One region of the Paenibacillus sp. FSL W8-0919 genome, then DNA from elsewhere that is predicted to be linked to it. Evidence: riboswitches for the same ligand, from Rfam matches in the RefSeq annotation. Region 1 holds a riboswitch; the other holds the start of a gene.
What was found. A riboswitch is a leader RNA that binds a small molecule or an ion and turns the genes downstream of it on or off. The one in region 1 is predicted to bind cyclic di-GMP.
Positions count from the first base shown of each region.

Region 2: another riboswitch for cyclic di-GMP. It lies ahead of NST44_RS06270 (helix-turn-helix transcriptional regulator); the one in region 1 lies ahead of NST44_RS21995 (transglutaminase-like domain-containing protein).

Region 1 is NZ_JBBOPV010000001.1:4,857,155-4,873,184, reverse strand. Features, by position in the region: gene NST44_RS22050 (response regulator transcription factor) at 1-443, shown strand, start outside; gene NST44_RS22045 (sensor histidine kinase) at 446-1,381, shown strand; gene NST44_RS22040 (ABC transporter ATP-binding protein) at 1,560-2,483, shown strand; gene NST44_RS22035 (ABC transporter permease) at 2,476-3,174, shown strand; gene NST44_RS22030 (RNA polymerase sigma factor) at 3,358-3,921, shown strand; gene NST44_RS22025 (DUF4179 domain-containing protein) at 3,887-5,209, shown strand; gene NST44_RS22020 (peptidylprolyl isomerase) at 5,557-6,645, shown strand; gene NST44_RS22015 (discoidin domain-containing protein) at 6,903-10,103, shown strand; gene NST44_RS22010 (DUF896 domain-containing protein) at 10,346-10,582, shown strand; gene NST44_RS22005 (helix-turn-helix transcriptional regulator) at 10,710-11,642, shown strand; gene NST44_RS22000 (DinB family protein) at 11,707-12,243, shown strand; cyclic di-GMP riboswitch class I at 12,395-12,481, shown strand; cyclic di-GMP riboswitch class I at 12,544-12,631, shown strand; gene NST44_RS21995 (transglutaminase-like domain-containing protein) at 12,645-13,445, shown strand; gene NST44_RS21990 (collagen binding domain-containing protein) at 13,616-16,030, shown strand, end outside.
Region 2 is NZ_JBBOPV010000001.1:1,438,115-1,454,144, forward strand. Features, by position in the region: gene NST44_RS06255 (TetR/AcrR family transcriptional regulator) at 1-416, shown strand, start outside; gene NST44_RS06260 (MFS transporter) at 506-1,867, shown strand; gene NST44_RS06265 (FMN-dependent NADH-azoreductase) at 1,924-2,538, shown strand; cyclic di-GMP riboswitch class I at 2,737-2,831, shown strand; cyclic di-GMP riboswitch class I at 3,100-3,194, shown strand; gene NST44_RS06270 (helix-turn-helix transcriptional regulator) at 3,484-4,053, shown strand; gene NST44_RS06275 (aspartyl-phosphate phosphatase Spo0E family protein) at 4,528-4,749, shown strand; gene NST44_RS06280 (hypothetical protein) at 4,868-5,113, opposite strand; gene NST44_RS06285 (MarR family winged helix-turn-helix transcriptional regulator) at 5,363-5,791, shown strand; gene NST44_RS06290 (MFS transporter) at 5,784-7,001, shown strand; gene NST44_RS06295 (DinB family protein) at 7,357-7,848, shown strand; gene NST44_RS06300 (FtsX-like permease family protein) at 8,145-10,088, opposite strand; gene NST44_RS06305 (ABC transporter ATP-binding protein) at 10,078-10,839, opposite strand; gene NST44_RS06310 (sensor histidine kinase) at 11,064-12,068, opposite strand; gene NST44_RS06315 (response regulator transcription factor) at 12,065-12,754, opposite strand; gene NST44_RS06320 (helix-turn-helix domain-containing protein) at 12,994-13,239, shown strand; gene def (peptide deformylase) at 13,244-13,765, shown strand; gene NST44_RS06330 (ring-cleaving dioxygenase) at 13,995-14,972, shown strand; gene NST44_RS06335 (YybH family protein) at 15,054-15,473, opposite strand; gene NST44_RS06340 (winged helix-turn-helix transcriptional regulator) at 15,596-15,937, shown strand.

The sequences.
Region 1 (16,030 bases):
ACCTCGATAAGGCGCTTGGACTTGGATTTGGCGCAGATGATTATCTAAGCAAGCCGTTCTCCATGATCGAGCTGACCGCCAGAGTGCAGGCTGCCATTCGCAGGGCAACCCAATATATACGGACCGAAAGTCAGCCAATAGCGGATCGGATTCATTTTAGGGACCTCATCCTTGATTTAAGTACGTTTACAGCACAGGTCCGAGGTCAGAACATAACACTCACCCTCAAGGAATTTCATATTTTGAAATTGTTCTTAACAAATCAGAGCAGGGTGTTCACGAAAGAGCAAATCTATCAATTTGTCTGGCAAGATGATTATTACGGGAATGAAAATGTGATTAACGTTCATATCCGCAGGCTTCGTGAAAAAATCGAGGACGATCCGTCAAACCCGCAATTTATTCGCACTGTTTGGGGAATCGGATATAAATTGGGTGGGTAACCATGATTATCTTTCTAAGCGCATTGATTGCTGTTCTGCTCCTGATGAATATTTGGCAGTATGTTTCCCGAAGAAACTGGAATAGGCACATCCAGGAAATATCGAACAAAATGGCGGACATCATCGAACACCAAACCGCCGAGAAGGTGCTGCTCCAAACCGACCAGCCAGCGGTTCAACATTTGCTCATCCAAATGAACCGTCTTCTGGATTACAACCAAAGAGTGATTGCGGATTACGCCAGAACCAAGGATAGCCTGAAGAAAATGATATCCAACATGTCCCATGATTTGAAGACGCCCCTGACGGTAATTCTGGGGTATGCCGAGAAGCTAAACCATGACGAATCGATCACCGAAGAAGAACGGAAGCAGATGATCCAGCGGCTCAACGATAAGGTGAACAGTCTGGTTGCATTGCTTAACCAATTTTTTGATCTTGTAAAAATCGAATCGGAAGACTATGAAATCCCGCTCAGCAAAATTTCCCTCAATGAGATTTGCCGCCAAAGCGTGCTTGAGTTTTATGAGCTGTTGATATCCCAAGGTCTTCGGGTGGAGCTTGATATTCCGGAGCGTCCCCTTTACATACTTGGCAATGAGCAAGCGCTGCATCGAATATTGAGCAATTTAATATCCAATTCGATCCGGTATGGGAGTGACGGAGGCGTGTTTGGTTTAACTCTTCGGGAAGATGGAGATTCGGTTGCTGTCGATGTGTGGGATCGCGGAAAAGGGATCACGGAAGTCCACCAGGACCGCGTGTTTGAAAGACTCTACACACTAGATGATGCCCGAAATCCGCAATTCCAGGGAAGCGGGCTGGGTTTAAGCATCTCGAAACGTTTAACGGAGGCCATGAAGGGTTCGATTCAGTTAACGAGTACACCGTTTGAGAAAACGATGTTTACGTGCGTTTTTAAACAAGTGTCATATTAGTCCTTCCCAAGAGAGGTGTTCGGTCTGAACGCCTCTTTTTTACGAACTACAGAATGCAACATTTGATTTCAGCCTCACTTAAGAAACTTGTAAGGAATGAGTAAGAAAAATCATCCATTCTCTGCTTTAGGATAGAAGTAATCCAAAGAACGATTATAGACGGGAGGATCAAGCTCGCATGAATGAAGTCATTCGAACCCATGAGCTCACCAAAACGGTAAAAGGCAAAACGATTACCTCGAACGTTAATCTCACGGTAAAAAAAGGAGAAACCTACGGTTTACTCGGACCGAACGGTGCCGGTAAAACGACGATTATGAAAATGCTCACCGGGCTCATCATCCCTACATCCGGAGAGATTATGCTATTTGGCAAGAAGCTTACGGAATCAGCAAAGGACGGGTTAAAGCGAGTAGGAAGCATCATCGAGTATCCGATTTTTTTCGAGCATTTAACGGCGATGGAGAACCTGCGGATCCACTGCGAATATCTGGGCTTTTATGATCGAAAGGCAATCTCCCAAGCGCTGGATATGGTCAATTTACACGGGATTGATGACAAGAAAGTGAAGGATTTCTCGCTGGGCATGAAGCAGCGGCTCGGGATCGTCCGCGCTATGATTACGAAGCCAGAGCTGATTGTCCTGGATGAACCCACCAATGGGCTGGATCCCATCGGGATCAAAGATATGCGGGAATTGATCCGGATGTTAAACAAGGAATACGGCATCACGTTTCTTCTTTCCAGTCACATCCTGGGCGAGATTGAGCAGATGGCTGACCGAATCGGGATGATCCAGCAAGGGAAACTGGTAAATGAAGTGGCACTGGCGGACATACAGAAGCTGCGTACCGATTATATCGAACTGGTAACCTCGAATGTACAGAAAACGGTCTACTTGCTTGAGCATGATCTTCAAATTTCCAATATCAAAATCGTAAAGGACACAAGGATCCGCATATATGATATGAACCGGTCCACAAGCGACATTTCAAAGACGTTGATATCGAACGATATTGAAATCGAGGAGATCCAGAAGCATACGAGTACGCTGGAGGACTATTTTTATCATCAAATCCAAGGGGGCGGTAAGGTTGGCTAAACTGATTGAGCTCGAGTGGAGAAAATTAGATCAAAAAAAAGTTATTGGTGAAGTGATTGTCTACTGGGTAATTATTATGTTTTTACCAACCTTCTTTATAAAAGTTATCTTTGCTGATATGGCTTTTGTGGATTTCTCAAAAAGCTATGCAAATGCGTTAGAGCTGATGCTGCCGATTCAAATGGGACTTCTTCTGTTTGGCGCTTCCATGATTAATCATGTGTTTATCGAAGAATATAAGAATAAAACGATGTCTTTATCTTTTGGATATCCGATCAGCCGAAAGAAGCTGGTTATGGCAAAAGTGTGTTTTATCTTCCTGGCGGTTTTCCTGTGCACGCTTGTATCCTTTGTCCTGTCCGGGATCACCACCTATGTGATTGATCAGATATTCGATGTGATACATGGACAGCCAACGCTGGAGGACTTCATGGCCTTTACGGTCAGATCGATTGTTCATTCCGTCGTTGTCGCCCTGATCAGCTTTGTTCCGCTGTTTTTGTTCGGAATATGGAAGCGGGCAGTGATTCCGACCGTGATTTGCGCCGTGTTTCTTGCGCAGTTCCCTAACTTCACCGGACTGCTTCATATTACGTTAAATACGGATATGCTATATGGCGTGCTGAGTCTAATCGGCGTGGCCAGTGTGTACTTGTCGGTTGCCAAAGTGAATCAGGTGGGGGATATCTAGCGATGAAGACTTAGGCGGATTTTCGTATAATGCGATTATGCATCGAATCAGTTACCAGATAATCGCTCTCCGCAACCTCTCTCGGGATGAAAGATCTATCCTGTGACATGGTTGTGGAGTTTTTTTGTGCAAAATGAACTTTTATTGCCTTTGCCAACTCTTATCTATGGAAGGAGGGGGAACATGAGAATAAGCCGTCTTGTCAAACAAGCCAAAAATGGCAACAAGGAAGCTTTATTGCAACTCATCATGGCCGATCAGGACGCTTATTATCGTCTTGCTTATTCATATATGGGAAACGAGCATGATGCGATGGATGCCATGGAAGACATGATTGTATCCATTTATGAAAAGATCGATCAGCTACATAATATTGAAGCTTTCTACAGCTGGAGCAAAACCATTCTCGTCAATCGGTGCAAAACATTGCTTCGCAAAAAGAAGCGGTATTTACCTATGGAAGAAATGCATGAACCATCACATGCCGAATTAACTGACGATAATCCATTTCGCTATACAGAGTCTGCAATAGACATGCATGAGCTCTTATCCCGTCTGAATCCAAAGCAGCGGGAAGTGATCGAGCTTCGTTATGTTCACGATTTGCCGTATCAGACAATTGCGGACATGACCGGTGCACCCCTTGGCACGATTAAATCAAGAATGTCACAAGGAATCCAAAAGCTTAAAGTCTTGATTGGAGGTGATCGTTATGAGAACGATCAAGGAGAAATTACTAGAGCATAAGCAAAGTTTTAAAAGGATACAAGCTCCATCAGAACTTGAGGGAAGACTTCGGAATGCACTTCAGAAAGTTCCCGCTAAACCGAGAAAAAAGAATAAAGCTCTGCTATGGGTTGCATCAGCTGCTGCAGCACTCATTTTGATTGCTGGAATGTATCAATATCCTGCATTCGCTTATTACGGTGCGAAGCTGCTTGATCGAAACGAGTTGATCTCGTTCAGCTTTTCAGAAGTGGCGGAACAAGGCTACGGGCAAACGGTTAATAAAAGCAAAAAGTTTGACGACGGCTCGGTCATTACTATTAATGGTGTCATTGCGGACGATAATGCATTCTTAATGTATTACACCATTGATTTTCCAGCAGGATCCAAATTTGGTCCAGGTGATCGTTCATCTCATTACAACGTGGATAATTTACACGGATTTTTGACGGATTCGGATCCGAAAGAGGGGTATGGGAATTATAACCATGACGGCTCGCAATACAAAGGAGTGTATAAATTCGAGCCAGTTAGTCCATTCTCCAGAACATTAACGGCGACTTTCAGTAAATGGCAGGATAACGGGGAACAGGCATCTTCTGCGATCTCCTTCAAATTTGAAGCAAATAAAGCAATGAAGAGTATTATAAATCAGAAAATTTCAAAATCCGTTGCTGTCGATCAGGGAACTGTTCACTATGACACCATTACGGCCTCGCCATCCTCAACCATCGTGAGAGGGCATTATGAACTGGAGAATAAGGGACACCCATGGTTTTTTGCTAAAACAAAGCTATTGGTGAATGGAACCGAAGTGGAGTACTGGGGAGGAAGATCGAGCAATTACACCAACACGGGATTCCCTGGCTTTGATCTGGAATTCGATGTCCTTCCAACCGACAAGATAGAAACCATCGAGCTTATCCTCGAAAATTTCGATGGATATCAAAAAGTGGAGGAACCTATTTCGCTAGTCTCTCCATCTGATCAATCCATCCGAATAGGCAACGAAAAATTATGGATTCGCAGTGTAACAAAAACCGACAGTGGTTATGACATCGTGATTGCCAGAAAGCAATTTATCATTTTGGAAACGGACAGTTTATCCATACAAGTGGGGTCGAACGTTGTTCCCGTATCATCAATTTCCGCTGCACGGCCTTGGGATCTGAACAACGGTAACATTCTGTGGGAGCAAACGTATTCATTTTACACATCGGATAAGCCGGAACGCCTGTTGTTGGATGGATTCAAATATATAAAAACCTATAATAAAAAGATAACTATTCCTGTAGATAGCAAAAAATAAGATTATACGTTTTTATAACATCTTTGGTTTGAGGATAACGTTTGTAACCCTAGAGGCTAGTCACTTCCTAAAGAGAATGGCTGCCCTTTAGGGTTATTCTATTTTTAATATAAAACTATAAAGAGGCATACTTGGCTCGAAGAGCTTCCAAAACACCAAATAAGTAAAAAAAGTGAAACTATTGTAAAAAACACGAAATTGATAGCGCTTTCTTTTTGGGCCTATAATGAAACCACATGAAGCATAAGTAACACTTTGCGCTTAACAAATCAACTTGGAGGTGCTTGGATGCATCAGCGTGGTTATTCGAGGACCAGATTCAAGTACGTGAAAGGTGATGGATGCTTATGAGTATTTTGACACCTAATAAAAGCAGCCTAGTATGGCTGTTCACGGCCGGAATTTTAATCTTGGTTTTCCTGAGTGTCGCGATCATCGCGAAGCCGAAACCTTCAAATGCTGATCAAGAAGACGATTTTATCGCAACAGTCGATGGTTTTCCGATCCATGCAAATGAATTTCAAAGAGCGATTCATGCCAATAAATCCGGGAACATCCATTATTTCCACGAGAAATATGATGCTGGGCAGTCGGCCACATTTTGGACCACTTCTTACGGAGGAGAAATTCCGCTAGAGTTGTTAAAAGAGAAGGCACTGGAAAATAGCGTGAGTCTAAAAATTCAGCAAATCATCGCCAAGGAGCAGGGAGTGCTGTCTGAAATCAGTTACGACAGTTTCATACATAATCTCAATCATGAAAACGAGAGAAGACGAAAAGCCATCAAAAATAACCAAGTGGTTTTCGGACCCGCCCAATACACCGAGGAGGCTTATTTAGAATATGTGATGGGAAATTCCATTTTATCCGTCAAAAACCGCCTGATGGAACAGGAATGGAAGCCGACTGAACAGCAAATGAGAACGTTCTTCGAGACCAAAAAAGATAAGTTGTACAGAGCGTCGGCAACTGTGAAGGTGCAGCAAATATCCTTGTCTTTTCTTGATGCTAACCTGAGTACCGATAAGGAGCTCAAACGTCAGAAAAAGAAGAGAATGAATGCGGTTCTGGGGAAAATTGCATCGGGATTGTCATTTGAGCAAGCAGCCAAAGAACTCGGTCATGAGGGGAAAGTTACGGAGCAATCATACAATCTGGATAGTTACAGACATAACGCTAGGAGTCCGGTTGCTCAAGCAGCCGAAAAGCTTCAAATAGGTGAAGTTAGCGGAATTATTGAAGAAAACGGCCATTTTCATTTAATTCAATGTATTGAAAATGAGAAGGCTGACTCGAATTTCCTGTCATTTGATGAGATCAAGGAACAGGTGTTAAGAGATTACATTGATCACAGATATGAAGAGTATGTGCGCACGCGAATTGCAGATGCGCAGGTTGTTGTGAACGAAGAGTCCTACCAAAACTTCAAGATGTAACGTCCTATATAAGTTGATTATAAGAATACGACGCAGGCAAGGGAGTAAAATGATTCCGAAAAAGTGGAACGGTCGCCTTTGGTTTCAGATTTCTACTGTACTAGCTTATATACAATCAAGAAATCTGAAACCAACAGCGATTGCAGGAACATTTTACGTACATGCCCTGACATCGATCCATTCATTTTGTTCAACTTATATAGTTGATTTTACATAAATAAAAAATGAAGGGATGATATGCTTTGAGGCCAAGGTATATGAAAAAAGTGATTTGCATGGTTTCGATTTTCTCCTTGTTCTGTACGTTCTTCACCGCTTTGCCTGAACCAGCGAATGCTGCCGGAACAACGTATTATGTGGACAGCACCGGAGGAGACGACAAGAATAGCGGCACAACCCAAGACGCTGCATGGAAATCGCTGGATAAGGTCAATGCGACTACTTTTTCTCCAGGCGACAAGATTTTGTTTAAAGCCGGGGAGAGCTGGAACGGCAGACTGTGGCCAAAAGGTTCCGGCGAGAACGGACGGCCAATCATTATTGATATGTACGGAACCGGTAGTAAGCCGTTAATCGCCGGTGTAACGACTGAACTTGAAGCCGTCTTTTTGAAAAACCAGCAATATTGGGAAATCAACAATTTGGAGGTGACCAACAGCTCGCCATTGCCTTTTGATCGGGATTGGGAGAATCCGCGGGGACAAAGACGAGGTGTCTATATCTTAAATGAGGAAGCGGGCATACTGAATCATATTCATATTAAAAATATGAACATCCATGATGTCGATGGTTCCTATACCACACGTTCCGGCGGAATTATTTTCGATTCAGTCGGGTCGAATACGCCAAGTGCGTTTAACGATATTCTCATTGACGGAAATACATTAACGGATGTGGATGCCTATGGGATTTTCATAGGTTCTAACTGCATTTTGCGCTATGGGATGGGCGATTTATGGCCTTGGGTACCGAAGCCTTACGGGCCGTGGACGCCGTCTACCCAAGTGAAAATTGCCAACAATACCGTCATTAGAGCCGCCACGGGCGGGATTGCTTGGAATGTTACTGATGGAGCGATTGTCGAGCATAACACGGTGCAGCAAGCCACTTACCTGGCCACGAATGCTTCGATTTGGTGGGCTTATGCGGACAACAATCTCGTTCAATTCAACGAATCTTTTGCAAGCGTTAACGGAGCAGAAGACGGCCATGGCTTCGACGTGGATGCAGGGAACATCAATTCGCTCGTCCAGTATAATTACAGCCATGATAACGCCGGCGGCTTTATGCTTTTTGTTAACGATACCTATTACACGATCAATACAATCGTTAGGTATAACATCAGTCAAAACGATAGAAAAAGTATCTTCAGGTACAGCGGTTCAATTGATCATGTCTACAACTACAACAATACCGTTTACGTAGGAGAATCATCAGGCAATCCGGTCATGAGCGATTATTTCACCAAGGCTTCAGGTGCTCCGCGCAATATTAAAAACTATAACAATGTGTATTACAGTGTCGGTGATAAAGGATGGGATTTGACGGGCCAAACGTTTGACTATAACGCTTATTACGGTGGGAACACGCTGGTACAGGCCGATGCGCATGCGGTGACCGGCGACCCAAGGTTCGTGGATCCCGGAAGCGGCGGCAACGGTATGGATACCGTAGATGGGTACCAATTGCAACCGATTTCGCCTTTAATCGGCGCAGGCATTCGCATTAACGATAATGGGGGGCGGGATTATTACGGCAATCCATTATACAATGGGGCTCCCGATATTGGTGCCTACGAATACGGCGGTACCGTTCCTCCAGCGGGAGATATGCCGGATCCGATCGTCATTGTTCCGAAACGGCCCGATAGCACGCCAGTTGACAATCTAGCTACACAGGCAGCTGCAAGTACGACCTTTGCAACATCAACTTCGCAGCCCATAGAAAACATCAACGATAACTATTATGACATGGCTTGGTCTACCGATCCTTCGCCTTCATTCCCGAACTATATTACGCTCGATTTCGGTGATCAAACGATTTCTGCCAACCAATTGAAGTTAAATACAAGATTCGGTACAGAAATGGGAATCACGAATTTTGATCTTGAATATAGTAACGGTTCTGCATGGATTCCAGTTCGGACGAATATTCACCTGACTTGGGATATGAATGATGGCTCGGACGAGATCAAAACCGTGGAATTCCCGCTCACTCGATTTTCTAAAATAAGATTGAAAGTAAATGAGGGGAACCGCCAATCGGGACGTATTGCCCTGAACGAGCTAGAACTGTACAACAATCCGGATTTATCCAAGGACATGGTGAGCACGACCTTTGCTACAGGAGCAGGCACAATTGCCAATATTATCGACAATAATTTAAACTCGGCGTGGGGGAGTACGGGTGATGTGAGCTTTCCAGGTTATATCACGCTAGACTATGGCGAAAATGCTGTGCCCGTCAACGAAGTCACTTTGGTTACCTTCTTCGGCATTGGCCAAGGGATTACTCATTTCGATGTTGAGTATTACGATGGCAGCAGCTGGAACACGGCTTTATCCAATGCAAGGATTGAATGGAAGCTGAACGACAGCACCAAAGAACGGCATACGGTTACTTTTCCAACGGTTAACGCCTATAAACTTCGATTGAAGGTTAACGATGCGAATCGGATATGGGGAAACATTGCGCTTAATGAGCTTATTGTTAGCTATTCCTCTGAATCCGTACCCGTTACAGGAATTTCGCTCGATAGACCAGCGTTGACCTTTAATTCTTTGTCGGATCGCACAACTAAGTTACTCGCCACGATTGAGCCTGACAACGCGAGCAATAAAAAGATTTCATGGAGTACGGATCAAGCTCAGGTCGTTACGGTTGACGATAACGGATTGGTGACAGCAGTAGGGGAAGGGAAAGCAGTCATTACGGCAGCGACGGAGGACGGGAACTATAAGGCTGCCAGCAGCGTTACCGTCGATTGGACGGCTCCTGAAATTACGATCCATCGCGTTGTCACATCTGAATACAACACAGGTATATTTCAACCGAAATTTGAGCTCTCCGACAGCCTGACCGGAATCGACAATAAGAAAACAGAAGTAATGCTGGACGGGAAAGTGCTAAACACTGTAAGTGATATCCCAATGTACAAGCTTGATCTTGGAACACATACCTTTACGGTAACGGCCTTTGATTTGGCAGGGAATGCTGCAACAAAGTCTATTGAGTTTCAAGTCAACACAAGTTACGAGACGCTTGAGGAGTTAGTTCACCGTTTCGCAGACGTGGGGTGGATTGACAACCAAGGCATCGCCAACAGTTTGCTGAAGAAATTACAAAAGCAAAACCTTAGCAGTTTCATTCAAGAAGTACGTGCACAGAAAGGAAAACATATAGCTGCCGAGGCTGCGGGTTATTTACTTCGCGATGCAAAGGCTCTTCGCAATCAATAGAAGACAATCAATCAAAGACCAGGTTCCATGGAAAATGAAATAGGTAATCCAAAGTGATGAATAAGATATTTACATTGAGATCAATTGAAAAACACATCGAATCCAATTTGTTCGATGTGTTTTTCGCTTACGCAACCACCTCTTCATCCCAGGAAGGCCGGGACTGGTTCTATTGCAAGTTCAATCCTTTTACAGTAAACTAACAATTACATCTTAATTATATGGAAGGATGAACGATAACGATGACCATTCCTTCATTGCATAGAATCAATGAACTGAGCCGCAAGCAGAAATCCGAAGGATTGACCCAAGAAGAATATACCGAACAGCAAAAGCTTCGCCAGGAATACTTGAAAGACATCCGGGGCCAGGTTCTCTCCACGATGTCTACCCTGAAGGTTGTAGACCCGAATGGTGACGATGTTACCCCTGAGAAATTGAGAATAACCCAGCAACAGAATCGGTCAAAGCTGAATTAAGCTTCATCTCATAAAGCAATGGTCCGTAATATGGATAATTGACCAGGTCCCATTTATGATCCCGGAAGACAGACAATGTTGGTTGTCCGTTTTCCGGGTTTTTATGTATTAGCGGAGGGGAGAAACGATGAACAAAACCGAGCGCCAGTTCGCCATCATGCTTGAATTGCAGCGGAGCAAGGTGCTGCGGGCGGAAGATTTGGCTGCCCATTTCGAGACAAGCGTGCGGACAATATATCGAGACATGCAAGCGCTCAGCGAAGCAGGGGTTCCGATACTTGGGTCTCCAGGGCATGGGTATTCCCTAATGGAAGGGTACTTTTTGCCGCCGGTTGGTTTTACTGCGGAAGAGGCGGTGGCATTGCTCATGGGGACGGATATGATTGAGCAGCGGCTGGATGGCGACTACAAAGCAGCTGCGAGGGCAGCTCGAAGCAAGATTGAAGCGATACTTCCTGAACCCATTCGTGAGGCCTCAGCGGATGTCCGGGAAACGATGCAGTTTCTTCATCCCGGCGGGCAGGGGGAGAACGAGCTTGGACAGGTTCGGGGTGCCATTTTGGAGCGGCGGAAGATAAGGATGCGTTACCTGAAAAAAATACCGGATTCGGATGGAAAACGGATGAGCGACCGGATCGTTGCTCCATATGGCCTTGTGCTCGTCCAAGGGAATTGGATCATGATCGCACGCTGCGAGCTGCGTCAGGAGATCCGTCATTTCCGATTATCGCGCATGAGGGATGTTACGGTCCTAGAGGAAAGGTTTAACCTTCCCCAAGGATTTAAGCTGAGTCAATATCGTCCGCCTGACGATCGTAACGTTCATGTGACGATTCAAGTAAATCCGGAAATTGCCGATAAAATCACCGAGACCGCGAGCTTCTATATCGAAGCTTCTGAGCAAAGGGAACACGGTCTTCTGGTCCGCTTTCGAGTCAGACAGCCGGAAGAATTGCTCCCCTATATTCTCAGCTGGGGTGGGGACGTGGAGGTGCTGGAACCTGATTCCTTTCGTAACCGGATTCGTGAAGAAGCTGAAAAAATACGAAAACGCTACTGACACGCTGTTGTCAGGAGCGTTTTTTTATATTGGGTATATACCAGATGGAAGAGGAGATATCATGATGAGAAATACAGTAGAAGCTTTGCAGGCGTTTGAAACAACAGTAGCGATGTATTTAAACGAGCTGGGACACCTGGAGCTGGAGGAGCTGCATATCAAGCCGAACGAAGAGGAATGGTCCATTGGGCAAATGTACATGCATTTGATTCAATCGGCTCAATATATGCATCTGCGCAATGTCGACCAATGTTTGGCCGGAAACGAAACGGCCGTCGAATCCCCTGGGGAAAAAACGGAGAGAGGCAAGACGGTATTCGAGCTCGGAAGTTTTCCGCCTGTCAGGATACGAATTCCGGCGTCTCCGCAGTACACGCCGCAGCAGCCGATGAGCAAAGAGCAGTTAGTTGAAGGTCTTCAGGGCGTAGCGGAGCGGATGAAGCGAACGGAACCGGTTGTGCGTCAAGCAGACAGCAGCATCACGATTCCTCATCCCGGATTCGGAGCCTTAAACGCCAAAGAGTGGTTTCTGCTGGTAGAGATGCATTACAGGCACCACCTGCTGCAGCTCGATCGGTTAAAAAAGGAGCTGTCCCTCTAAGGACTCCCCTAATGGATTGATGATCAAGCGGAATTGACAAAAGAGCGTCTCAGTGGAGACGTTTTTTTGTTGTCGATCCTCGTCTATGAATCTCAAAATTTGCTTGATAGAATTAGAGATATTTGGTATGATGAACTCACATAAAGCTACTCACGATAAATGGCAAACTTGTCGAAAGGCAAGGACGCAAAGCTATAGGGCCTTCTTGATAAACCATCAATGGCAGCCAGCTACCGAACGAAGATGCTTTTTTTGTTTTTTATATGAGATTTTTATTCAATTAATTCTTTGAAAACTCTACTACGATAACGGCAAACTTGTCGAAAGATAAGGACGCAAAGCCACAGGGCCTTCTTGATGAACCGTCAATGGCAGCCTGGCTACCGAAGGGAGTTTATAGTATGCGCAACATGGTGTTGGCTATTGTAGGGTTTATTGCGTTATTCGTATTGGCTCCGGTTGTACATGCTTCCCAAACGGGAGATTGGCTGGATCTGGAGCAGCTTGATCGCGGAGTCATCGCCGTTCGCTATGACGTGAAAGCGGACGTGAAGACGAAGCTTATGATTGCAAAAGGGCAAAACAAGTATACATATACGCTTTTAGCGGACAAGCAGCAGGAGACCTTTCCGCTGCAAATGGGAAACGGTCGTTATACCATAAAAGTGCTGGAGCAGGTCAACGGTACCAAGTATAAGATCGTTCAAGAAGCGGAAGTTAAGCTTCAACTGACCAATAGCAGCAAGGTATTTTTGAACTCGGTACAAAACATCGATTGGCGTTCAAGCGACAAGGCGGCTCAGCTTGCAAAGAAGCTAACTCGGTCCGCAGACACCGACGAGGAAAAAGTAAAGCTGATCCACGAATATATCGTCGATACGATCCGGTACGACAAAGCACTCGCATCCAGTGAGCTGACGGACTATCTTCCCGATATTGACCGCACGCTGTCAGGGAAAAAAGGCATGTGTTATGATTACGCCTCTCTGTTCGCATCCATGCTGCGGAGCGTGGACATTCCGACTAAGCTTGTAATGGGGACAACGGATTATGTTGACGTTTACCACGCTTGGAATGAGGTTTACCTGAACGGGCGGTGGGTAACGATCGACACGACCGTTGATGCGGGATGGAAGAGCAAGGGTGCCGGTTTCAAAATGATTAAAGAGGCATCTCGCTATTCTGCAGCCAAGTATTATTAAAATAATTTTATAGCTAAAACCTTAAGCTTTGGACCATTGTCCAAGGCTTATTCGGGTTTTTATTCAGAAAATATTCAGAATCGGGCGTTACAATGCTAGAAGCTCAATTGGTTCTTAAGGAAAATACAGGCACCAATGTATCGTGCGCCAAATAAAAGTATGCGGAGGTGATGGACGAACAAATCTCTTATCGGCATATGATCCGAGAGATGGTTGGCTCGATTTGCGCACGCGAAAGCGACATCGGAACCAAATATATTGAGGGTAATGGAGAGGCTGAGGGAGAGATCATGAAGAAAAAAGTAAGTGGAATCGTATTGGCTCTGCTGCTTATGATCCAAACGTGGTTTGGAGGATCGGACTGGACGGTCAATGCATCGACTAATGTTCCAGAACCGGTAAGCGTGCAGGATTCAGTGTATGGAGTGACGGATGATGTTTATGGCCCGTCCGAATCAGAAATCAATAATGATAGCATTTTAACCAAAGTTGTGTTAACCGACATGGATGGCACCGTCATTGATGCCGTTTATAATCCGGACAGCAGCCTGGATATCGGTGCAGCCGTTAATCTAGGCTACGAATGGGAGCTGCCGAACGGTCACAACTATAAGAACGGGGACACCTTTACCTTCGATCTGCCGCAGCAGTTTGAAATCTTCACGGACATTGACTCGCCGCTCGTTGCCGGTCAGGGTGAAGTCGGCCGTTTTACGGTGGACCGCAGCGGCAAGGTTGTGATGACCTTCAACGATTACGTGGAGAGCCATTCCAACATCAGCGGCAAGCTGGAAATTCGTACAGAGTTCAAGAAGGAAGTTCTTAAAGGAAGCACGGAAATCATTATTGCTATTCCGATAAAGGGCGGGGTTCAGACCGTCGTCGTGAATCTGAAGCCGCAAGGCGGAAAGCTGATCGAGAAGCAAGGAAAAGCGATTGGCAAAGACCGGATCGATTGGACGGTACAGATCAACAAGTCGCTCAATAAGGTCAAGCACGCGGTCATCACCGATGAAATGCCTGAAGGCTTGGAGCTCATCGGGGATTCCGTTGAGGTATACAATCTGCAGGTTAACGGTGACGGCTCGGCGGTTCTTGGCGAACGGCTGGATGCCGGCAAGTACACCGTCCAAACAGGCGGTGGCGGCAAGCTGGAGCTTGCATTCTTGGATGAGACGATCAGCAAAGCCTACGAAATTCGCTTTTCGACGAAGCTTGTCGGCGAACAGTCCCGTTTTGAGAACACCGCAGTTCTATCTGGCGACGGGATGGAAAATGCCCAATCGACGGCTACAGTAACAGTAGATCGCGGCAGTTTCTTGGATAAGACATATAGCCAGGACAAGGACACGGGGATCATCACTTGGACGGTGAAATACAATTTCAACGAGAAGAAGATTCCGAGCGCTCAAGCCATCATTACGGACCAAGTTAGCGAGAACCATTCCTGGATTGCCGATTCGCTGAAGGTGTATAACGGGGATTCGAAGGATGCCAGCGCTTTGGTATCAGCGGATGAATACACCGCTGTAGCGAAAGGTAAGCACGGATTCGAGCTACAATTCAAGAAGGATATCGATTCGCCTTATACGATTGTTTACCAGACGGAGCCGGTCGATCGCTTGAGCTCCGAGGGGAACGCAGTCAAGAACAAAGTCGTATCGGGTGAAGCGTCTAAGGAAGTAACGGCTCCGGGCTACGGAAGCCGTGCCCTGGTAAAAGGATCCTCGAACGTCAATTTTGACACAAAAGCCGCGAAGTGGATAATTACCGTCAATGGCGATAAAAAGCCGGACGGCACCAAATACATCATGGAGAATGTAGTCATCACGGATACGTTCCCGCAAGGCGGACTTGAATTCGTTCCGGATTCGGTAATCGTAAAAGCGGACGGTAAAGTCGTTCCAGCGAGCGAGTACACGGTGAAGTACAATGATTTACGCGAAGGCTTTATCATCGAGTTCTCCAAGATTGACACCACCTATACGATCGAATATGAAACGAAGTTTAACATCAACTGGCTGAAGGATCGCAAATGGGACTTTTTAAACAGAGCCTCGATGACATGGGTCGAGGAAGGCAAGGTGAAAGGCCCGATTGTGCGGGATGCAAGCTTCTCCGCTGATGGTTATACGAAAAATAACGGCGGTAAAGACGGCAGCTACAATCCGATCAGCAAAGAAATTACGTGGAACGTCAAGATGAACTATAATCTTGATTCGCTTCAGGAAGCGATCGTTACCGATGTGCTGCAGCAGGATCAGAAGCTTGTTCCGGGTTCGGTCAAGGTCTATGAAATGAAGCTGACTGGAGGACGGAATGGCGTTCAGAAGGGCTCGCTAGTTCCCGCTTCTCAATATGAAGTGACAGGACCATCAGAAGCTAATGGCAACAAGCTGTCCATTCGCTTTGTCGGCCCGATCTCATCCGCATACTGGATTGAATTCAAAACATCGCTGGAAGGTACATTGATTGTCAACAAAATCGATAATACTGCGGAGCTGTCCGATGGCAGCGCGAAAAAGGCAACATGGAACGCCAGCGTAACGATTCCTCACGGCGGGGAATATGTGAAGAAGAGCGGC
Region 2 (16,030 bases), 3.4 Mb from region 1:
CGTTCGAACGCTATCATTACGGTCAAGAAATGACGAAGCTTTTCGCGGAGAAGCTCACGGGAGAGCTTACTGCGGATCTGATTCTGATCAGCCGGACGTACCATGACTTGATGATCCGGAACCGCAAGCTGATCACGATCAGCATCAAGGAGAGTGATCATCTCCCGGGACTTCGAGAGATGACCAGCAAGCATCCGAAGCAGTTTCTGGACGTGTTGACGAAATATTTTACGATCATGACGGAGAAGGGGAAGCTGGTTGCCGGAGATCCCGAGCTGCGGGCGATCTCGTTTATGATGATGAACTTTGGCGCGTTCATGAACGAGCTGGATTCCAAGGAGATATTTCCTTCCGTAACGCTGGATGACTTTATTGAGGAGAGTGTGCGGATTTTTGCTAGGGCGTTAACCCCCTAGTTTTTTTCAAAGCATACGTCAGTAAGTACTGACAGACATGCTAATCTCGCTGTTTAAAATTTTCTACTCACAAGGAGGGTGAAGCTTTAATGGAGACTCGGAAGCTGATGCGTGTCCTCATGTTCACGCTGTGTCTGTCCGCTATGAGCGGATTGATGTTTAACTTTGTCCTGCCGGACATGCGGGAGGAATTCAGCTTGAGCACCGCTCAGGTTAGCTGGGTAACTTCCTCGTATTCCCTGCTGTACGGGATCGGCACGGTTCTGTACGGGAAGCTGACGGAACGCTACCAGCTCAAAAATTTGCTGTCATTCGGTCTGCTGCTGTTCGCGGCCGGCTCTCTGGTCGGCCTCGTCTCCCAGGCATTCTGGATGGTCCTTGCCGCAAGATGCCTTCAGGCGATCGGCGCGGCGGCGATACCGGCGGCGGCAACGCTTATACCGATTCGCTACTTCCCGCCGGAGCGAAGAGGAGCAGCCATGGCGACAGCCTTTATTGGATTGTCCATCGGCAGCGCGCTTGGGCCGGTGGTGTCCTCGCTAGTGGCCGGCTTTGCTCATTGGCGCTGGCTGTTCAGCATCCCTTTGCTGATTCTCATCACGCTTCCTTTTTACCGGAAATATCTGAAGGACGAAGACCCTCAGTTTCCAGGATCATTCGACCTGCTGGGAGGCGGCCTGCTGGCTGTCGCGATCACTTGTCTGCTGCTGGGAATAACGAACGGAATCTGGTGGCTTCCGCTAGCCGGACTGCTGGTAGCCGCGTTGTTCATTGTCCGGATTCATCGTGCATCCGTCCCGTTCGTGAGCCCGGTTTTGTTCCGGAATCAAGAGTATTCGGTTAGGCTTGTCATCATGTTTCTGTTCAGCGGCGCGGCCTTTGCGCTGCATTTTCTAAGCCCGTTGCTGCTGGCAGAGATTCATGCGCTGCCTCCAGGTTGGATCGGATTTGTCATGGTGCCGGCCGCCGCGGCCTCCGCTCTGCTCGGGAAGACAGGGGGAAAGCTGGCCGATGCCAAAGGGAACACGGATCTGTTTCTAACCGCCATGATTATGTTGGTCGCTTGCTTTGTACTCTTATCCACGTTCTCCGCCATTTCAGCCGTCGCGGTTGCTCTCTTCCTGATTCTAGGTAATGTCGGGCAGACGTTCGGGATGATTGCACTATCCAACTCCGTCTCCCTTAGCTTAGCGAAAGAGCAAGCCGGCATCGGGATGGGATTGATGCAGATGCTGAATTTTATTTCGGCGGGGATCGCTTCCGGTGTGTACGGAACAATGCTCGATATCCGCTCCGAGGTATCGTGGAACCCCTTGTATGCCTATGCCGAGGGGCAGGTTTACAGCAATATTTATTTGGTGCTAGCCGGGCTGCTGCTCGCCATGCTGATGTTCTATTCCCTACGGTTCGGGAAAACGGAGCACGGTCATATAAGAGCGGCGGGAAGCTGATATCGCATGCTTTCGAGTCCATTCATTACAAATAGGAAATATAGGAGGAGATTCTAATGACAACCACTTTATTCATTAAAGCCAACAACCGCCAAGGGGCCGTCACAAGCAGATTATACGACGCATTTTTCAATAGCTACCGCGAGGCACATCCGAATGATGCGGTGGTTGAGGTCGACCTGTATCAGGAACGCATTCCCCTTCTGGACGACATTATGATTAGCGGGAATTTCAAGTCAGCCATGGGCATGGAGCTTTCGGAGGAAGAGCAGGCCGTTCGGGACATCGTCAACCGGCACTTGGAGCAATTTCTTGCCGCCGACAAATTGGTGTTTGCCTTCCCGCTCTGGAATCTGACGGTTCCTGCAGTGCTGCATGCCTACCTGGACTACATGCATCATCCGCGTAAAACGTTCAAATATACGGAGCAGGGCTTGGTCGGTCTGTTGGGTGACAAAAAAGCAGCACTGCTGAATGCTAGAGGCGGGATCTATGCGGAGGGCGATCCATCCGAGATGGCGGTCAGCTTCGTAAAAAATCATCTCAACGTGTTCGGGATTACCGACATTACTACGATTATCATTGAGGGGCATAATCAATTCCGGGATCGAAGCGAGGAAATCATTGAGGAAGGCCTTCGGCGGGCAGCCGAAGCGGCAAAGCTTTTTTAAATCATGGAGAAGCTGGTTATTTTGACATATTACACGCTCTGCTAGTTACTTTGTGACAAAAAATTACAAAATCCAGCAGGAAATTGTCGGGAATTTGAGTCATGAAGCCTATATTCAATGAAAAACAATGTAAGTTATAGTTTGATTAGGTCATTCATTCAGAACTATATGTTGTATCTTTCGACAATTGAATCGTTCGTACGATAATCGCAAACCCACTGAAAAGTGGCGACGCAAAGCTATAGGGGCTAATGGGGTTCTGCATAGAACCGCGATGCCAGCCAGTTGCCGAATACGACGGAAGCCTCCGTCACTTCTTGCTAGTTACTACCTATGTCTACAAGCTGACGGAGGCTATTTGTTGTTCACAAATTTTTATAGGGAGGCTCCTGCAGTAACTGCCTGTTCCTTAAAAGTTACGGTCAATTGCCTGAAAGGAGGTGAATGATGCGGAACATGATTTCCCGCAGCGCGGTATAACTACAGCAGTTCGACTCTCAGCGGATAACAAGGAATATTCATGCGGCAGCGTCTTTGACAGCAAACCAATCGAATCGTTTCGTACGATAATAGCAAACCCACTGAAAAGTGGCGACGCAAAGCTATAGGGGCTAATGCGAATCTGCTAAGATACGTGATGCCAGCCAGTTGCCGAATACGACGGAAGCCTCCGTCCTATTTTGCTATGGTAATCTTCATGGATGGAGGTTTTTTATTTTTCGCTAAGAGCTACCGAATCTTCACAGCGGCGATAAATAGGAGATCGATTTCATTATTAATCACTTATTCTTAACAAGGAAGAAGGGAAAATAATGGGCCAAAGAACATTGCTGAAAGTAAACGATCATTTTCCTAATATCCTCAGCATCTCTGAAATTAAAGAAAGGCTGATCGAGCGAAAAGAAATCCTGTATCTGTTGCAAGAGGAAACCAGGAATATTATTTGTGATTGCGGACCCAGAGGGAACCGTTATCGATTATTGCGGGACGGAGCTGTTAAAAGGTTATTTTGAAAGAAATCATTTGAAAATCGGAACATCTTCTGCTATGAACAAGGCGGGAATCAATGCCATTGCGTTATCCATGGAAAATCAATCGGTCTCAGTCGTAATCGGCGCCGAGCACAGCAATAAATTGTTTGCAGAGCTGTCCTGCGTTTGCACGCCAATACGAATAAATCATGTTATTATAGGCTACCTCAGCCTCTGTTTTCATTACTTTCACGAGGTTACATTTGTACTGCCCCTCATTGAACATCTGGCCAAAAATATTGAAGAAAAGTTACCCCAAAAGGATCCCATGCTACAAAAAGAGCTGACCTACTCACTCTTTGACCAATATGAATTAACAAACCGCGAGAAAGAAATCGCCTACGAATGGCTGGAAAATAAAAACGTGCCTGAAATTGCGGATATTTATGGAATCAGTCAAAGCACGGTCCGTACTTTCATCAAAAAGATATACGCCAAAACGAGAGTCAATCATAAAGGGGCATTCCTAAGAAAATTTACATGAAGATATAGGCAATACACAAGCACTAATTACCCAATTATGGGTATTTTATTTATTAAAGTAAAATTTTATAATTATAGGCAAGCCACTGATGACAGATAGTTAAAATTTAAACTAATTCATAATTCGTACAATCTATCGCAAACCCATCGAAAGGGTGGTGACGCGAAGCTGCAGAGGCTGTTGTGGACGCTCATATGCAACCACGATCCCTGCAATTGGCCGAATACGACGGAAACCTCTGATCCGCCATGCGACAACGATTGAATAGGGAACTGTTTATTTTAGATAACCCTGCTGACCTGACGCCGCTGCAGAAACTGAATCGGGTAGCCTTCAACATTTCATGAAGAGGAGCATGCTTTAACGGTTTGTTCGTTTAGGAATGAGCGATCAACTCTCTGTTTGAGAAGGTTTGCCGCAAAAACGTTGGCAGCTGTCATAAATCACTTGCTACGATGGGGGTGGGTGGATGTGATGGTTTCTATAGAGAACGAACTGAAGCATGTATCCGACGAGCTCGAATATCTCAGGAGGGAACTTGAGCGAATGGCCGGCAGTCTTGAATTCGTACATCAAGATGTTGTCGCACTTTCGCAGTCGTTCGATAAGCTGATTGTCCGTTACATGGAATTAAAAAGCCATGAGGAAGAGATCAATAGAAAGTGCGCAAAGTTAAATAAACCAAGCCATGAGTAATAAGTCCTCCATAAAAAATAGAACCCCGGATGTCGATTCTCGACCTTCTGGGGTTATTTGCTTAAAGATATGGTGCTTCCAGCTTTAAGGGAAGCCATTTCAAGTCAGGTGCTTGGATTCAATCATTTTTCTGTACGAGCGAACAGCTGCTCCAATTATCCATTGTAATGTACCCGCGCCTAACAAGCGCGAAAATCGTATTGGTTCGGCAATACCATTCCAAGTTGGGTACAGATGGCGAATCACCGCTTGCCTTCGTCAAGACACCCTCATACGTCCAGTATCCGCCTTTCTTCCAGCGGACAAGTCTCCCATGCTTCTTGGCCTGTTCCAGCGCTTCTTGTTGTATTTCCGATAACGTCAATTCATCCTCACCACACAAATCCTGTAATATCTGTCTAGAAGACGGATGGAATATACCAATTAAATCATATGAATCTGAATATATTCTGAATAACCTGTGTTGAAAAACGGTCGATGGGCATTGTTAGGTGAACTGATGCATCGTCGAGTAAAAGGATCAGAATACCAGACATTATGTCTGGACATTTTCGGAACACTACTCTATAATCAAATAGTTACCTTGAGTAACCAATTGGATGGAGGTTTCCCCATGAGCACCCACCGACATTTTTTTCAGCAGTACTTCAGACTGTACCGCCCGTTCGTCAATGAACTGAACCGGCGGCTCGAGGTTTTTGGGCTGTATTATGCCCAGTGGTCGATCATGTATTATCTGGACGCGAACCAATCGATGACCTTGGTGGAATTGTCCAAAGTTTTGTATGTAGAGAAGCCCACGGTGACTAGAACGGTGAACGCATTGATCAAGTTGGGTTATGTGGAGCAGATCCCGGCATCGGACAAGCGGGAGAAGCGAATCCGTTTATCAAGTAAGGGCATCGATGTCGCGTTGCAGATTCGTCAATTATTCGATGACTACGAGATGGAGATTATGGAAGGTGTCTCCGCTGAGGAACAAGCCAGCGTCATCCGTGTCATGGAGACAGTCAGGGATAACATTATAAGAAAAGGTGATTAACTTGCAGCAAGAAAACTCCCAAGATCGTTTATGGAGCAAGGACTTTTTGATTGTGTTCGGCGTCAATTTCCTGCTCTTTCTTTGTTTTTATCTATTGGTTGTTATTATGCCCACTTATGCAGCTGAGGAATTCCATGCATCGACTGGAATGGCCGGCTTTGCTTCCAGTATCTTTGTGGTGGGGGCGCTGATCGGGCGGCTGATCGGAGGCAGCATTATCGAGAGGGTCGGACGAAGACCGCTGCTGTTGACCGGATTGGTCTCATTCAGCGTCTTAATCGGTTTGTATTTCATCATTAACAGCTTAGCGGTGCTGCTCATCGTCCGTTTCCTCCACGGCCTGGCCTTCGCGCTGGCCTCTACCGCGACCGGCACGATTGCCGCGAGCTTGATTCCAAACTCGAGAAGGGGTGAAGGGACAGGTTATTATGGTGTCAGCATCATCATTGCATCGGCAATCGGCCCTTTCATCGGACTTATGATTCTGGAGCATGCCTCCATGACAGGCAATTTTGTCCTTTGTGCAATCCTGGGCGTGCTCTCATTGGTATCCTCGTTATTCATGCGCATTCCGAAGCTGGTGCTCACCGCCGAACAGGCACGGGAGATGAAGGGCTTCCGGCTATCCAACTTCATTGAGCTCAAGGCGCTTCCGATTTCGATCATAAGCTTTGTGATGGGCTTTGGATATTCGAGCATTTTGTCGTACCTGAAGATCTTTGCGGGGGAAATCGGGCTGGTGGAAGCGGCAACCTACTTCTTCATCGTGTATGCGATCGTGGTGATTCTGTCCCGGCCGTTTACCGGACGCTGGTTTGACCACCGGGGAGCGAATGTTGTGATGTATCCGGCTATCGTATCCTTTGCGATCGGGATCCTGCTGCTCGGTCTGGCACATCATGGAATAACCCTTCTGCTGTCCGCGGTGTTCGTAGGCCTCGGATACGGCACGACACAGTCCAGCTCCCAGGCGCTCGCCATTAAACGCTCTCCGGCGCACCGGATCGGTCTTGCAACATCGACCTTTTACATTTTTGTGGACGTCGGCATCGGGTTCGGTCCGCTCCTTCTTGGCTTCCTTACGCCGCTGGCAGGGTTCCGGGGCATGTACATGACCATAGCGGTCCTGCTGGCGCTGTCGGTGATTCTGTATTATTTCCTCGTCGGGAAACGAGAAAGCCGAGAGAAGGCTGCCCGAACGGCTGCCTAACCAAGATTCGTATTCAGAGAAGCTTAGGTGACGGCTCCTTGGCCTTGGATTTGGCACGACAAGGTTCCAGTTCCAGACGCTCGCCATTAAACACTCTCTGGCCCACTTAGAGCCGTCTTAAGCCTGTAGATTAACCTCCGTAAGGAGCAGATCTGCAGGCTTTTTCTGTTGTACCCCATGTCCTAACCGGGATGCATAAGGAAAGTAAACAAGGGGGTTGTGGCTTAAGTGGTAGCTCTTCAGGAAAAAACGTTTATAGTCGTTTCATCCGATCTCCGCACACATGACCTGTTATACAATGAATAATGATTGTCTGTGCGTCTCATTTATTTTTTCGTGGAGGAGTGAGGCATTTATGGCGCATGCAAGTGAGGTGTTAAGAAATCAGCTGCTCGCGGGTGCGAATGATCCGAGCTGGTATATTCCCTTCCAGCAGTCCACCCGGGATCTGACGGAGGACGAGGCGTTCTGGACGCCGGCGAACGACAGTCACAGCATTGCAGAGATCGTTCAGCATCTGCTCTATTGGAATGAAACGTGGCAGACCCGGTACAGGGAAGAACGTATGGATGCGGTGCCTGCAATTGAAGACAATAATCTCAGCTTTCTCCTTCCGGATCATGTGACGTTTGCCGAGCTAAGGAAACGACTGCTGGAGGTTTTACTAGGATGGCAGCCGCTGCTGTCCGAGTCTGCGGATACCCTGGAGAAGGATGTTAGCGGTTTTCCGGAGCCGGCCAAGTGGTGGGAGATCATCAGCAACGCTGCAACACATAATGCTTATCATATCGGCCAGATTGTTTACATCCGCAAGCTGCAGAAGAGCTGCAGGGCGCTGGATTGGTAATGTTAGAGGAGGGGTGTTCTCAGCACTGCACATGCGGATTGTACTTCCGATCCCTCTTATCCCCGGGTTTCCTCTAATCCCATTTCGTTTGCTGAAGTCAGGGGATAAAGGGGAACGCTCCGCTTCTAATGATTCTTAACTTGAAAAAATGAACCTTCAAGCGAAAATAAAGCCAGCTTCGGGCTCAACCGAAACTGGCTTTCTATATGATTTAGCTAACCTTCTTCATTCTATTAACTTGAACAAACCCAGACGCTCGAAGAACCCTCAAACTTGCTTGTATATTGTTCCCCTACTTAAAGCGCCTCTTTAATGACTCGCTTGTAGAACATCACGGACAGCAGGCCGAAGATGGAGTACAGCGCCGTGTACAGCAGCATGACGATAACCATTGGAGTCCAAAGTTCGGTTCCAAAGAAGAACCAGCCCGATTTAACCGCAAAGTAGCTGTGCGACAATCCCACAATCAGCGGAATGCCGAAGTTAAAGAGCTGCTTGAACTGAATGCCCCGGAGCAGATTTCCCTGAGTGTACCCGAGCTTACGCAGAATCGTGTAGGTCGGCTTCTCTTCCTCGCCTTCATCCATCTGCTTAAAGTACAGGATACAACCGGAAGTAATAAGGAAGGTTAGGCCAAGGAAGCCAACGATAAACATGATTAGCCCCATGTTGATCTTCTGGTCCGTGATCATCCCGATTTGGGAGAAATTACCGGGATGTTCCCCAATCCCCAGATCCATGTATACTTGGTTCGCCTGATTGATGGCCGCTGGATCTACGATATCGATGCCATGGTAGACAGTCGTTCCCTTCTGGATCTTGGGATCGAGATCCTGCATTAACCGTTCAAATACGGTTTGGTCGACAATGGCGGTCGGCAGGCCGCCGTTGGAAAAATTAACCGAGATGTAGGAGTCCTTGTTCGTTCCGATCAGCTGTTGCGGAATGCTCTCCTTGCTTCCGCTAAGCTCAATCTGTCCTGTGGCCTGAATGGACATGAACTGCTGGATCGCATCGCTTGAACCCGTAAACAGCGTTTCTTCCGGGGATAGGTCCACGTCTTTAATTCCTTCATCACTGATGACCCCGATGATCATGGAGCCGGTCTGTCCCGTTTCTTCAAAGCTGGAACCGATAATCCTGGAGACGTCGACGTCCACCTGAATCACGTCCCGATCGGTCTGCTTGAATTCAATATCCGCCTCCGCAAGCGCATGCGTGAAGGCTGCAAGATCGTCCTGTACCGCGATGGCAAAATGATTCGGAACGCTTTGCTGCGCCGACTTCTCCGCCGAATAATACGAGATGTAGCTTAGCGACAGCAGCCCGATGGCGAGCGCTGAGACGGTTGTGATAATGGTGAGCAGCAGGGCGTTCGACTTCATCCGGAACATGATCGAGGAGAGCGAGAGCACCTCGTTCACCGACAGATACCCGCCCTTGCTCTTGCGGATCAGATTGAAAATAAAGCTGACCGATCCCTTGTAGAACAGGTAGGTTCCGATAATGACCGACCCAAGAATGAAGACCATCGCCATAAACAATTCATTCATGTTTGTGAAATCACCGCTGAACAGCTTGGTGGATACATAGTAACCGACCAGGATGAGCCCGACGCCGAGCAGCCCGAGAATCATCTCGCCAACCGACATTTTCCGGACGCGGTTCTCGGTGGTCGATACGACCCGGAAGAGCGACAGGATGCTCTGTCCCTTAATGAATGTGAAATTCATGACCATGATCAGAATGTAGATGGCGGCGAATACGATGGCCGTCTGGATCAAGGCTTGGCTGGAAAATCTAAGGGTGGCCTCGCTTTCGACGCCGGTCACCTTGAACAGAATCATCAGGATCAGCCGGGAAGCGGCGAAGCCGGCAAGAACGCCAATCACCATCGAGCCGAAATACAGGATCAGATTTTCCGCGCTCAGGATCCTGAAGATTTTTCCCTTGGTGAGCCCGATCAGCTGGAACAGCCCGATCTCCTTGCTTCGGCGTTTGATGAATATCGTATTGGCGTAGAGCAGGAAGATGGCGACAATTGCTACCAGCAGCACCGAGGCGGCCCCGAGTCCGGCGGCTCCTTTCACCGAGCCCTTCACTTCATCCATGGATGGATCGTACTGCAGCGTAACGAAGGAGAAGTACAAGCCGACACTGAAAATCAGCGCGAAAACGTACAGATAATAATTTTTAATATTTTTCTTCAAATTACGGTAGATCAGATAATTAATGTTCATGCTGCACACCGCCCAGCACGCCTTGGGTTTTGATAATATCGTTGAAGAACGCTTGTCTCGACTGCTCGCCCTTGTTCAGCTGCGTATAGATTTGACCGTCTTTGATAAAGACGACCCGGCTGCAGTAGCTGGCTGCGCCTGGATCATGGGTCACCATGATGATCGTCGAGTGGATCTTCTGGTTCAAATCGCTCAGCTTGTTGAGCAGGTCCGAGGCCGATTTGGAATCCAGCGCCCCGGTCGGTTCATCGGCGAATATAATGCTCGGATCATGGATGAACGCCCGCGCCGCCGAGGTCCGCTGCTTCTGACCGCCGGAAATTTGGTTCGGATATTTATCCTTGAGGTCATAGATTCCAAGCTCTGTCGCAATCCGCTGGAATTTCTGATCGGCCTCCTTCTTGGATACCTTCTTGATGGACAGCGGGAGCAGGACATTTTCCTTGACGGTCAGGGTATCGAGCAGATTGTAATCCTGGAAAATAAAGCCCAAGTGATGCTTCCGGAACTCCGCAAGCTCCTTCTCCTTCATGCCGGTAAATTCCTTACCCTCGATTTTGATGCTGCCGAGGCTGACTTTATCGATAGAGGACAGTACGTTCAGCAGCGTGGTTTTCCCGGAACCGGAGGCGCCCATGATGCTGACGAATTCTCCTTTGTCCACGTTGATGTCGATGCCCTTCAGAACTTCCTGTTTATTGAATTTGTTGCCGTAGCTTTTATGGATTTGATGTGCTTCAAGAATGGCCACGTTTTTCTTCACTCCTTTGTCGTATGGATACCGGGGGGCTTTAGAGCTCAGCACTCCAAGAAGCCCAACTGGTCTCCCATGGAAAATAACCTGGCAGATGTGCCCTGAGCATTCATCACACCGATCGGCCTCCGGTTATTTTCTTGTTGTCCTTATCATAAAGGAGGAGGCAGGGCTTTTCCTTCGATTCGGCGAACAAAGCGCAAAAGCATGTGACATTGTTGTCACATGCCGGTAATATGGACGATTTCATTCTTCTTCGGGAAGATGAGCGTGAAGATACTCCCTTCTCCGGGCGTGGATACGACGCGAATGCGGATGAAGAGAGCATCCGCTACCTTTTGCGTCAAATACAAGCCCATGCCCGTTGCCGCGCTGTCATGGTGCTGGGTCGTAGAGGTGAAGCCCTTGTCGAAAATGCGGGGCAAATCCTTCGGATCGATGCCGCGGCCGAAATCCTGAATGGTCAGCTGTGCATGTCCATCGACCAGGACGCTTTCAATGATAATGTCCGAAGCTTCGCTGTATTTGACGGCATTGGTCAGCAGCTGCCGGATCATGAAGCCAAGCCATTTGGCATCGGTCAGCACTTCCGTAACCTCCAGGGAGACATCAAAGCCGATGCCCTTTTGGAGGCACCAGGATTTGAGCGCCCGGATTTCATTGTGGATGATCGGCTCCAAAAGCGCGGTTTCGATAAACAGATCGTTCTCGATGAACGGGATGCGCTTCTGATGCAGCTGTTGATCCAGCAGCAGGTGGATGCGGAGCCATTCGTACATGAGCCGGGACTTAAGCGTTTCATCCTCCATGCGTTCAATGATTAATTGCATCGTGGTCAGCGGAGTCTTCACCTCGTGAATCCAGGACATGATTTCGTCCTTCTCCTGCTCCATCTCCATGCGGCGCATGGAGGATTCACGCTTGAAGCGTTCAGTCTGCAGCGTGAGCATCTCCATAGCGAGCGTTTCGAACGGAAGCTCCGGCTGATCGATTGCGGCCAAGTCATAAGTGTCGTCCCACGCCTCCAGGCTCTTGTAGAACCTCGTCTCCCGGTTGTAGCGCACGGCCAGAAACACGATGAACACCAGCGTGGACAGGAAGGCGATGTAAAGGATCGGCTGGAAGGGAATGGCGTTGTCGATCGCGGCAACGAACAGGAGCAGCACCTGCAGGCACACAAACAGCAGAATCCAGCTCAGCCGTTCTCTCAAATAGGCACGGATCATGAATGAACCTCTTCCGTTGCCATATAGCCTTGCCCGACCTTGGTTTCAATATAGGTGTCAAGCCCAAGCGGTTCCAGCTTTTTGCGCAGCCGGTTCACGTTCACCGTCAAGGTGTTGTCGCTGACGAAATGCTCGTTGTCCCATAGGCTCTTGATCAGATCTTCCCGGCTGATGATCTGATTTTTGCGCTCAATCAGCATTTTCAAAATGAACATCTCGTTCTTCGTTAATTCCACGGATCCCGAAGGGCTCGTAACCATGTTTTTCACATATTCAACCGTAGCTCCGCGCCAGGTTCTCAGCTCTGTGCGTTCGGTGTTGTAGTTGTACACACGGCGGAGCGTAGCTTGAATTTTGGCGATAAGAACCTCGAAGTGGAACGGCTTCTGGATGAAGTCATCGGCTCCAAGCTGCATGGACATGACCATATCGGTCGGATGGTCGCGCGAGGACAGAAAAATAATCGGCACGTTCGAATGGGAACGAATCATGCGGCACCAGTGAAAGCCGTCATATTTCGGAAGCTGAATATCGATGATCACCAGATCCGGCTGCACGGCCGTAAATTCCTGAAGCACGCTCCCGAAATCATGGATTCCGTATACGTCGTACGACCACTGGGTCAGACGTTCCTTGACTTCATGGAACAGGGTCGCATCGTCTTCGATCAGCATAATTTTGAACAAAGGAGTCACCACACTTTATGTATTCGGCTTGTTTCTTTCAGTGTATATCAAAAAGGCGTGTTGTGCTATTGACGAAGGTGCTCAGGAACAGTAGATCGGCCTTGGCTGACTGCTTCCTAAATGGCTAAGCCCGTTTGTGTGAGGAGTAAGATGACTTTGGGGTTGCCGAATTAGGCGCTGCCTAATAAAATTAGGTAATACCTAATATTTTGTGAATGTTGGATGGGGAGGTGGAGCATTTGCTTGAATGGATGCTGCGAAGCGTTATGGCCCAGCGCGGAATCTGGTCGGGCGCAGCTTTGGCGAGACTGCTGCAAGAGAAGGCGGACTACCGTCTTTCAGCGGCTTCCATCAGTGCCTTGCTGTCGGACCGGCCCAAGCAGATGAAGGTGGAGACATTGGATGCCCTGTGCACGGCACTGGAATGTACGCCGAGCGACTTATGGGTCCATACACCGACACCTTCAAAGATAAAGGAGGCGTAACACCATGGCGGTAAAACCGATTGTGCCATTTGGCGATCCCATTCTGCGCAAGACGGCGAGGCCCGTTGAAGCGGTGAATGAAAGAACACTGAAAATTTTGGATGATCTCGTGGAGACGCTGTATGATGAGGAAGGCCGCGCTGGTCTTGCCGCGCCCCAGATCGGGATTTTGCGCCGATTGCTGGTCATGGATTGCGGCGAAGGGCTGATCGAGCTCATCAACCCTGAAATCGTGGAGATGGACGGGGAGCAGACAGGGCCCGAGGCGTGCCTGTCCTATCCGGGCTACTACGGATATGTGAAGCGGGCGGACCACGTGAAGGTGAAGACGCTCAATCGGCAGGGCGAGACGGTCATTTTGGAAGGAGAGGGCTATCTGGCCCGGTGCATGCAGCATGAGATTGACCATTTGAACGGAATCCTGTTTGTCGATCACGTTCAAGACGGCTGGCTGTATCATGAAGAGACGAACCGCAGAATCGAGCTGCTGCCCGTGATCAGGCTGACCAATTCGGGGGTTGTATAAATAGAATAAGCATGTTTCTAGGTAAGGGATTCAAGATGATTCCTGTACCGGTAATGGGCAGGAGTCATCTATTTTTTGTTTAACGATATAATTGGTTTCGGTGTTCATGTTGACGGCAGATCGCATCCGTGCTACAATTATCTTAAATTAAAGATATATGAATTAGAAATAATAAATCGTTGTCGTGTTGTACACACTGCCTAACATATGAGATGGAGGAATAGAAACCATGAATGGATTAAAAGGAATACATCATGTCACAGCCATAACCAGCAGCGCCGAGAAGAACTATGAGTTCTTCACATATGTTCTGGGGATGCGCCTTGTGAAGAAGACGGTCAATCAGGATGATATCCAGACGTACCACTTGTTCTTTGCCGATGATACGGGAAGCCCGGGAACGGATATGACGTTCTTCGATTTTCCCGGCATCCGGAAGGGCACGCACGGAACCGATGAGATCTACAGAACCTCGTTCCGCGTGCCGAGCGATGCGGCGCTGGAATACTGGGTGAAGCGGTTTGACCGGATGAAGGTGAAGCACCAAGGCATTCAAGAGCTTTTCGGCAGAAAAAGACTCTCCTTCGTCGACTTCGACGATCAGCAGTATCAGCTTGTGTCCGATGAATTGAACGAAGGCATTGCCTCCGGCACGCCTTGGCAGAAGGGCCCGATTCCGCTGGAATATGCCATTACCGGACTTGGACCGATCTTCGTCAGGGTCTCGAATTTCGAATACTTCAAGGAAATGATGGAGAAGGTTCTGGAATTCAAGGAGATTGCGAAGGAAGGCTCGCTTCATCTGTTCGATGTTGGCGAAGGCGGCAATGGCGCCCAAGTGATTGTCGAGTATAACGCCGTGCTTCCACGGGCCCAGCAGGGATTCGGTACGGTCCACCATGCGGCCTTCCGGGTCGAGGACCGGTCGGTCCTGGAGCATTGGATTCAACGGCTGGATCAATTCCAGTTCCATACCTCCGGCTTCGTCGACCGCTACTTCTTCCAATCGCTCTATGCCCGCGTCGCTCCGCAAATTTTGTTCGAATTTGCCACGGACGGCCCAGGCTTCATGGGCGACGAGCCGTATGAGACACTGGGCGAGAAGCTGTCGCTGCCGCCGTTCCTTGAACCGCAGCGGGAGCAGATCGAGCAGCTGGTGCGGCCGATTGATACGGTGCGCAGCACGAAGGAACTCGTGAAGGAATAATAGAATGAATGTTGCAGCAGCGAAAAGCCGTCTTCGGCTCGTTTAACGAGTCAGGGCGGCTTCTTTTTCGCTCAAGTGATGTCATTTGCTTGGGAGAAGCTCCAGCGGTCCGGACCCAAAGGGATGGTCGACAAGGTAAAGCCAGTGACCTTCCGGCTGCTGCCTGACGATTTCCGAGGTATGGCCTTGCAGCAGCAAGGGCTCTCGGTCCGGTCCTGTCGAATGCAATGTGAAGTGCGCACGCAAAAGCGCCATATTTTCAAAGGGGATACAGTACACATTGGTTGAGGTCATGGTGCCTCCAAGCTGAAGCAGCTCCTTGAGGCTCGCACGGAAGGACTCGAGACCGATCTCCAAGGCTCCGCTTGGGTGCACGTGAATGCTCCCGGGCTCATACAGCGCAAGCAGCCGTTTAAGCTCTCCTGAATTATAGGCGTCGGCAAAAGCCGCATTCATCTCTTCCGGCCGAAGGACAGGCTTGTCTGGAAACGGTGATTTCATTGGATCTCCTCTTTCGTTATGATGGTTATAGTCACAGCTTATCGAAATAAGAGCTGCGCAGGAAGTACGCAGTAATTCATAACATAGTCATCTAAAAATGACAGAGGAGGTTGTCGAGCACCATGCCTTATGAAGACGAGGTTTACGGCTGTCCCGCCGATGTCGGCCTGCAGATGATCAGCGGAAAGTGGAAGCCCCGCATTTTATATGAGCTATTTCAAGGAACACGGAGATTCGGCGAGCTGCAAAGGGCGATCCCGGATGTATCGCGGCATGTACTCACGGTCCATCTGAGGGAGCTGGAGCATGGCGGCATCGTCAGCAGAACGGTTTATGCTGAGGTTCCGCCGAAGGTGGAATACACGATGACGGAATACGGCCGAAGCTTTGAACCGGTCCTTGAAGCACTAGTTCACCTGGGTGAAGCATATATCGCATCGCGCAAGGACGAGCATGAATCTTAAACAAGGCTTCTTTTTTCCCATAGACCCTAGCCTGCACACCCGCCCCGCGGTTAAGTACATGAATTTCGGTTTAAATACAAATACTGTATAGGG